2 regions of the Arthrobacter vasquezii genome follow, and region 2 is predicted to be linked to the other one. Evidence: predicted binding sites of a transcription regulator. Region 2 holds the regulator's gene; the other holds the start of a gene.

Region 1 (4,211 bases), on a different contig from region 2:
GCGGCGTAGAGCCCAGCAGCGGCTTGAGCTGCTGTGCCTCGCGGCCCCACAGAATGGCAACCAGCGGCTGGTCACGGGCAACCAGAGCCCGGACGGCGGCATCAGTGACTGCGTTCCAGCCAAGCTTCCGGTGGGAACCCGTTTCACCCGCTCGGACTGTGAGGACCCGGTTGAGCAGCAAGACCCCCTCGTCAGCCCAGCACGAAAGGTCACCGTGGCTGGGTGCCGGTGCCCCAAGATCCGTAGACAGCTCCCTGTAGATGTTGACCAGGCTGCGCGGCAGTTTGGTTTGCCGGGTAACGGAGAACGCCAGACCGACGGAGTGTCCGGGAGTGGGGTAGGGGTCCTGGCCGACGATGATGACCTTGACGTGGTTGAGTGGATAGGTGAAGGTCCGCAGTATGTGGTCCGGGCGCGGCAGCACGTGGGCGCCGGCCGCTTGCTCGAGAGCCAGATCCCGGGCCAGCTGGTGAATCTGTGGCTGAACGGGCTGAAGCGCTGCCGCCCAGTCGGAAGCCATGATTTCCTCGAGCGTCGCCGGAGCGGCGAACGGCAGCGCTGCGCCCGTGCCGGAAGGAATGGACAGGGTGGTGCCGCCGTCGTCGTCGTCGTTCATGGTTCTATCTTTGCCCGGATGGGCACTCAAGCTCCACCGCGGGTAAATGACAACGGTGTGATTCGCCACTACCATGGGGAAAGTAAATTGGGCGGAAACGGTGGATTGGACGGTGTGTCGTGAGCATGCAGGGACCGGCGCAGACAGACCAGAACGGCCACGCCGCGGGCTTGCGGGAGTCAGGCCTGGGTGAGCGGGAAGAGCGGATACTTGAGCTCGAGAGACAGTGGTGGAAATACTCGGGGGCCAAAGAGCAGGCCATTCGTGAGCTGTTTGATCTCTCTGCCACGCACTACTACCAGATCCTCAATGCGCTTATCGATACAGAAGCCGCGCTTGCCCATGACCCGATGCTCGTGAAGAGACTGCGTAGACTACGTACAACCCGCCAACGCGCCCGATCAGCGCGCCGTCTTGGCGTCGATGTTTAGCACCCACGTCCACCCAATCCGAGGATTCCCCGCACCATGACCCAATACCCCCGCGACGAATTCGACCAGGTTCCCGAATCCGCCGCCCGGCAGGGAGTCCACCGCGAGCGCATTGTGCCTACGCGATCTAGCGGTCTGGCATTGAAGGTTGTTGCGGGAGTCCTGGTCCTCGCGGTTGGCCTGGCCGCATACTTCCTCTTTCCGCGCCTTGGGCTTGGGCAGGCCAGCGATGTCACTCCGGGGAGCACCAGTTCTGCGCCGATGCCGTCCATCACGGCCGAGGGGGCGGAGGGAGAACCCAGCGAAGACGCCAGTGAATCTGCGGAGCCCACGGAATCTGTGTCGCCCAGTGCCGCACCCACTCCCGGGGAAGAGCCGACTGCCGGCTCGGAACCGACAACCGAAGAGGAACCGACAGCCGAGGCAACCGATTCGCCGTCAGAAGCGGCAGCAGTCGTCGACATCACCCAGCCGGTTGCCGTGCTGAACGCCACCGCGGTCAGTGGGCTGGCAAGCACAGCGGCGGGCAGGCTGCAGGCGGATGGCTGGAACGTGACCCAGATCGGCAACTGGTCCGGCCAGCAGCTGCAGGGGTCCATCGTGCTCTACAACGCAGAGGAGCAGCGCCCCACGGCTGAGGCGCTCGCCGGTGCCCTTGGTATCGGCGCTGTCCAGGGCAATGCGGGTTTCGGCGATATCACGGTGGTGGTCGGCCCCGGCTTCCAGTGAGCCGCCCGGTTAAGGATCAATAACATTCACTGTGTTCCGCATCACTGCTTTCGAGTTCTGGGATTAGATGTATCTCAGCCCCGCCGTCAATAGTTAAGCGGGGGATCTACATAGTGGGAGAACAACATGGCGCAGGGAACCGTGAAATGGTTCAACGCTGAAAAGGGGTACGGCTTCATCACTGTCGATGAGGGCGGGGCGGATGTCTTTGTGCACTGGTCCGCAATAGACATGGAGGGCTACCGTGCACTCGATGAGGGCCAGCGGGTCCAATTCGAAATCGGAGAAGGCCAGAAGGGCCCGCAGGCGGAGGCCGTGCGGCTCGCATCCTGAGCAACCCAAGCAACACTGAACAACGACGGCGCGCTTCCCCTGTCAGGGCTGGTGCGCCGTCGTCGTTGTTTTTCCCCAAGGCGAAACAGCTTGCACTCGCAGTGTGTGAGTGCTAATTATTGTCTTAGCACTCTGGTGTGACGACTGCTAAGACGCCACACTGGGAGTGAACCAGGCAACCTCTGTGGTGAGGGCTGGTTGGGGAGGTACAGAGATCCTCCCGGATCAGTCCGTCCGTCGCGGGCATCACAGGCCGGTAGCAGCATACGCATGACCGTCCCGAAAGGACCTACGCCGTTATGGCCAAGATCATTTCTTTTGATGAAGAGGCACGCCGCGGCCTCGAGCGCGGATTGAACATCCTCGCTGACGCAGTCAAGGTTACGCTGGGCCCCCGCGGTCGCAACGTTGTCCTTGAGAAGAAGTGGGGCGCTCCCACGATCACCAACGACGGCGTTTCCATCGCCAAGGAGATCGAACTCGACGATCCGTTCGAGAAGATCGGCGCCGAGCTGGTCAAGGAAGTTGCAAAGAAGACCGACGACGTCGCCGGTGACGGAACCACCACCGCCACCGTCCTCGCCCAGGCACTCGTCAAGGAAGGCCTGCGCAACGTAGCCGCCGGTGCTGATCCGCTGAGCCTCAAGCGCGGAATCGAGAAGGCAGTTGACGCCGTCACCGCCGAGCTTCTCACCTCCGCCAAGGAGATCGAGACCAAGGAAGAGATCGCAGCTACGGCTTCGATCTCCGCCGGTGACCAGCAGATCGGTGACCTCATCGCTGAAGCCCTCGACAAAGTGGGCAAGGAAGGCGTTATCACCGTCGAGGAGTCCAACACCTTTGGACTCGAGCTTGAGCTCACCGAGGGTATGCGCTTCGACAAGGGTTACATTTCCGGCTACTTCGTCACCGACGCAGAGCGCCAGGAGACGGTCCTTGAAGACCCCTACATCCTGATCGTCAACTCGAAGATTTCCAACGTCAAGGATCTTGTCGCTGTTCTTGAGAAGGTCATGCAGTCCGGCAAGCCGCTGCTGATCATCGCCGAAGACATCGAGGGCGAAGCCCTGGCTACCCTCGTGGTCAACAAGATCCGCGGCACCTTCAAGTCCGTTGCCGTCAAGGCACCGGGCTTCGGCGACCGCCGCAAGGCTCAGCTGGCTGACATCGCCATCCTGACCGGGGGCCAGGTCATCGCCGAGGAAGTTGGCCTCAAGCTGGAGAACGCAACCCTGGATCTTCTGGGCCAGGCACGCAAGGTTGTTGTCACCAAGGACGAGACCACCATTGTCGAGGGTGCCGGCAATGCCGAGGAGATCGCCGGCCGGGTTGCGCAGATCCGCGCCGAGATCGAGAACTCCGACTCGGACTATGACCGCGAGAAGCTGCAGGAACGTCTGGCCAAGCTGGCAGGCGGCGTTGCAGTCATCAAGGCCGGAGCCGCAACCGAGGTTGAGCTGAAGGAGCGCAAGCACCGCATTGAGGACGCCGTCCGCAACGCAAAGGCTGCTGTTGAAGAAGGCATTGTTGCCGGTGGCGGCGTGGCCCTGATTCAGGCCGGCGCCAAGGCATTCGCCAACCTCAACCTTGAGGGCGACGAGGCAACCGGTGCAAACATTGTTCGCATCGCCATCGACGCTCCCCTCAAGCAGATCGCTTTCAATGCTGGCCTCGAGCCCGGCGTTGTGATCGAGAAGGTTCGCGGACTGCCCGCAGGCCATGGCCTCAACGCCGCAACCGGCGATTACGAGGACCTTCTGGCTGCCGGCGTGAACGACCCCGTGAAGGTTACCCGCTCTGCACTGCAGAACGCTGCCTCCATTGCGGGCCTGTTCCTTACCACCGAAGCTGTTGTCGCGGACAAGCCTGAGAAGGCTGCTCCCGCAGGCGGCGGCGACGAAATGGGCGGCATGGGCGGGATGGGCGGCTTCTAAGCTTCCCAGCCTCACCAGCAGGAATACCTGCGAAGACAGTTACACCAAAGGCCGATCCCTTACAGGGGTCGGCCTTTGGGCTGTGCGAGCCGGAAGATTCGTGCAGCTATGGCGGGTTCTCCGGCCTGGAAGCCGCCGCAGCTGCACAAAACTTCGGGGGTGGGCCGG
Region 2 (4,211 bases):
CGTTTCCGACGTTGCTAACGTACTCCGACCCCAATATTCCGCGAGCGACTCGCTCGCCTCCTCGTGTAGCACAACCGGGTGCTGGACGCCGCCCAGCCAGTGTCCCAGGCCCTTGGTGTCCAGCGCATCGAGTACCTCCGGCACACGTGCGCGCCGACTCTGCTTCGATGCGGCACGAACGAGGGACTCCCACTTGGTACGGCCTTTGATTGCCTTCTCGGCACGCCACCGTACGATACTTCGATCCGCCTGCCAGGGAAGCACCGCGTCAACACCGAGTTCCGTCGCCGCCTCAACTGCCAGTTCCGCCCTGTCCCCCTTCGCCAACGCCTGCACCAGGACCAGCCGCATCGCGGGAGGCGAATCGAATGAGAGCCTGTCCACGGTCACCACCACTGCACCGTGAGTTGCTTCGACAACGGTGCAGCTCAAGCGGTGTCCTTCTCCATCAAGGACATCGATCTCTTCACCCGGCCTAACCCGCTTCACGGCTGCGGCATGATGCGCCTCCGGACCGCGCAGCGTCAGACTGCCGCCGACGGCAGCGGTTTGCACATCGGTCGGATCGCCGAAGAAGGCCTGGTTGGTCATTGTCCGATAACCCGGCTATAGATTCCCGAGGCGTTCACGAAGGCGGGCAAAAACTCCTGATCCGCTGCTCGCCAGCTGGCCCTCGGTAAATTCTTCGCCGCGCATTTCCGCAAGGCGCCGAAGCAGTTCTTCCTGTCCGCTGTCGAGGTTCCGCGGCGTTTCCACGCTCAAATGCACCAGCAGGTCCCCTCTGCCGTATCCGCGCAGGTGGGTCACCCCAAGGCCGCGAAGGGTAATCACTTCGCCCGACTGCGTGCCGGGCTTGATCGTGAGTTCCTGATCACCGTCGAAGCTCTTCATTATCACGTTGGTGCCGAGGGCCGCAGCTGTCATCGGCACGCTCAGGGTCGCGTGAAGGTCGTCGCCCTCACGAAGGAAGGTCGAGTCGCTGTTGACCCGAATCTCTACGTAGAGATCGCCCTGGGGACCGCCGGCCGTGCCGACCTCGCCCTGGCCGGCGAGCTGAATACGGGTACCTGTAGCGACACCCGCGGGCACCTTGATGGTGAGGCTTCGGCGGGAACGGATGCGGCCATCCCCATTGCATTCGTTACAGGGATGCGGGATGACGGTTCCGTACCCCTGGCAGGTGCCGCAGGTCGCCGTCGTCATTACCTGACCGAGGATGGACCGAACCGCACGCTGCACCTGACCGGATCCGCCGCAGATATCACAGGTTCGCGGGGAAGTACCCGGCTGGGTACAGGATCCATCGCAGGTAGGACACACCGCCGCTGAATCTACCTCGATCTTCTTGTTGGTACCAAAGACCGCATCCTTCAGATCGATCCGGACGGCTATCAACGCGTCCTGACCGCGTTGGGTTCGGGATGGGGGGCCGCTGGGACCGCCTCCGCCGAAGAATGTCTCGAAAATGTCCTGGAACGCAAAGCCCGAGCCGGAATAACCGGCACCGAATCCATTGTCGGTGCCGTTTTCATTACCGGTGGTGTCGTAGACGCGCCGCTTCTGGGGATCCGAGAGTACCTCGTACGCGCGCGTGACGAGCTTGAACTCCTCAGCTGCTTCCGTGCCGACGTTGACGTCCGGGTGGAGCTTGCGGGCAAGCTTCCGGTATGCCTTCTTGATTTCTTCGCCGCTGGCGTCGCGTGCAACGCCAAGGACCTCGTAGTGATTACTCACTCCTGCACATCACTTCCTGTTATCTCACCGCGTGAGCGGCTGGGCTTCATGGGCTCCGTCATCCGGTCAAGATTCATCGAGGATGCGGGAAAGGTAGCGGGCCACCGCTCTCACGGCGGCCATGGTGGTCGGGTAATCCATTCTCGTGGGGCCAAGCACTCCCACCTTTGCCAGTGAATCCGGTCCATAGCCGGTAGCAATCACGGAGGCTTCGGCCAAACCGCCATACGGGTTCTCCCGGCCGATGCGGACCGAGATGCCCAGAGCATCCTGCCCCATCTCGGAAAGCAACCGAAGCATGACAACCTGTTCCTCAAGCGCTTCCAGGACCGGACCAATGGTTAAAGGAAAGTCGAGGGTTGAGCGGGCGAGGTTGGCCGTGCCCGCCAGCACGATCCGGTCTTCCCTGTTAGCGGCTGACAACTGTTCCAGGCTGTGTCCAATTGCCTGGCCGAGAGATTGCAGCGAGGGGGGAAGATCCGCAATGCACGCACCGAGTTCCTGGGGAACCGACGGCAGACGAACACCGGAAACCCTTTCCAGAAAATGCTGGCGCAGGTCGGCCAGGTCATTTTCCTGTGCCTCGGCGGGCACGGATACTACGCGCTGCTGCACAGCGCCGTTCGTGGAGATCAGCACCACGAGCGCGCGACCGGGAGCGAGCAGCACGAGTTCGATGTGGCGGACGGACGCCGTGCCCAGGTGCGGGTACTGCACGACCGCAACCTGATTGGTGAGTTGGGCGAGCAGACGGACGGTGCGGTCGAGGACGTCGTCGAGATCGTCTGCGCCCTCGAGGAGTGCGCGGATAGCCCGCTTTTCCGGGGCCGACAGCGGCTTGACCTCGGCGATCCGGTCGACGAACAACCGATAACCCTTGTCGGTCGGGATGCGGCCGGAACTGGTATGCGGGGCTGTGATCAGGCCCTCTTCTTCCAGAAGTGCCATGTCATTGCGGATTGTTGCCGAAGATACGCCCAGCCTGTGGCGCTCGACCAGCGCCTTGGATCCCACCGGCTCGCGGGAATGGACGTAATCCTCAACGATGGCCCGCAGGACTTCAAGCCGCCTGGGTTCGCTCATGTTCACCTCCGATGTACTTTCCTGCCCTGTTTCTGAGTTAGCACTCAACACACCTAAGTGCCAAGTCTAATACGATCGAGGCGATTGTTAGCATTGGCTCTGCCTGTTCCGAAGGCAGGGATTTGTGGAAGCGAGCGAAGTCACATGTCGTATCACGAGTGGGGAGCACAGGATCTTACCGGACCCCGGGCCGCCCCGGCCGCCAAGGTCGAAGCCCGTCCCGGCGTCGTCCTTGAAGACGTGCAGAGCGGATTCGTCGGGGAGATCCTGCGCACGGAGAAGGCAGGTGGGATGCACGTGATGGTCCTTGAGGACCGCCGCGGCAAGCGACGCACTTTTCCGCTCGGCTTCGGCTTCCACCATGAAGGTTCGCCGGTGGAACTGATTCCTGCCCGCGCGCAGTCAGCAGCACAGCTGAGAACGGCGTCGGGCTCTGTCCGGGTTGCCGGAGCGCGGGCGCGCACGGCTCGGGCCAGCAGGATCTGGGTCGAGGGCAAACACGATGCCGAGCTGGTGGAGAAGGTGTGGGGAGACGACCTGCGGGTTGAGGGCATCGTGGTGGAGCCGTTGCATGGCGTAGACGATCTGGCAGCAGCCGTGCGGGACTTTGCTCCCTCCGCCGGACGCCGCCTGGGTATCCTCGTCGATCATCTACTGCCCGGCACCAAGGAAGCCCGGATCGCGGCCGGGGCGATGACGGTGGCGGGCGCCGCCGGGAACGTACTGATTGTCGGGCACCCCTACGTCGATGTGTGGCAGGCTGTGAAGCCGCGTGCTCTTGGTCTTGATGCCTGGCCGGTAATACCCCGCGGCGAGGACTGGAAGACGGGGATATTGAGCCGGTTAGGCTGGCCGCACTCCACGCAGGCGGATGCCGCGAACGGCTGGAAGCGCATCCTCAACGGCGTCAGCACCTACGCTGATCTCGAACCGACGCTGCTCGGGCGCGTCGAGGAAGTCATCGATTTCCTCACTGCACCGGGAGCCGGCGCATAGCCATTGAAGGCTTCGTCGCGGCACACGCGACTGCGCCCGGCCGGTACACCAAGTACCCTTGAGGAAGTAAGTTCCGCTTGTGTGAGCGGTGAAGTCCGAACAGCCCGAAGGAAGTACCGTTGCCTAACAGCGCAGACCGGCACGGTGACGCCCAGTCACGACCGGCGCCCCGGGACTCTGATCCCGCGTTCCAGGGTGCCAGTTCCAGTGCGCCACCGCTGAGTCCGTCGGAAGACCGTCAGTGGGCAACGCTGTCCCACTTCCTCGGCATCCTGGGGTTTGTGCCGTCGCTGATCATTTTTCTGATCTTCCGCGACCGGGGCGCCTTCACCGAGCAGGAATCGAAGGAAGCGTTCAACTTCACTTTCCCGCCAAGCATCATTGCCGGGATCTGCCTG

The links. The regulator HrcA, encoded in region 2, represses chaperone genes, less so after heat shock. The targets are predictions, from matches to a motif close to TTNGCACTCGNNNNNNNCGAGTGCNAA.
Region 1: the regulator HrcA is predicted to act here: its motif matches at 2,234-2,260, upstream of groL (chaperonin GroEL).

The regions. Positions count from the first base shown of each region.
Region 1 is NZ_JAROKN010000039.1:18,283-22,493, forward strand. Features, by position in the region: gene P4U43_RS13005 (uracil-DNA glycosylase) at 1-616, opposite strand, end outside; gene P4U43_RS13010 (DUF3263 domain-containing protein) at 742-1,047, shown strand; gene P4U43_RS13015 (LytR C-terminal domain-containing protein) at 1,084-1,776, shown strand; gene P4U43_RS13020 (cold-shock protein) at 1,903-2,109, shown strand; gene groL (chaperonin GroEL) at 2,409-4,043, shown strand.
Region 2 is NZ_JAROKN010000002.1:8,773-12,983, reverse strand. Features, by position in the region: gene P4U43_RS01155 (16S rRNA (uracil(1498)-N(3))-methyltransferase) at 1-591, opposite strand, end outside; gene dnaJ (molecular chaperone DnaJ) at 607-1,734, opposite strand; gene hrcA (heat-inducible transcriptional repressor HrcA) at 1,801-2,817, opposite strand; gene P4U43_RS01140 (DUF3097 family protein) at 2,962-3,813, shown strand; gene P4U43_RS01135 (DUF4870 domain-containing protein) at 3,933-4,211, shown strand, end outside.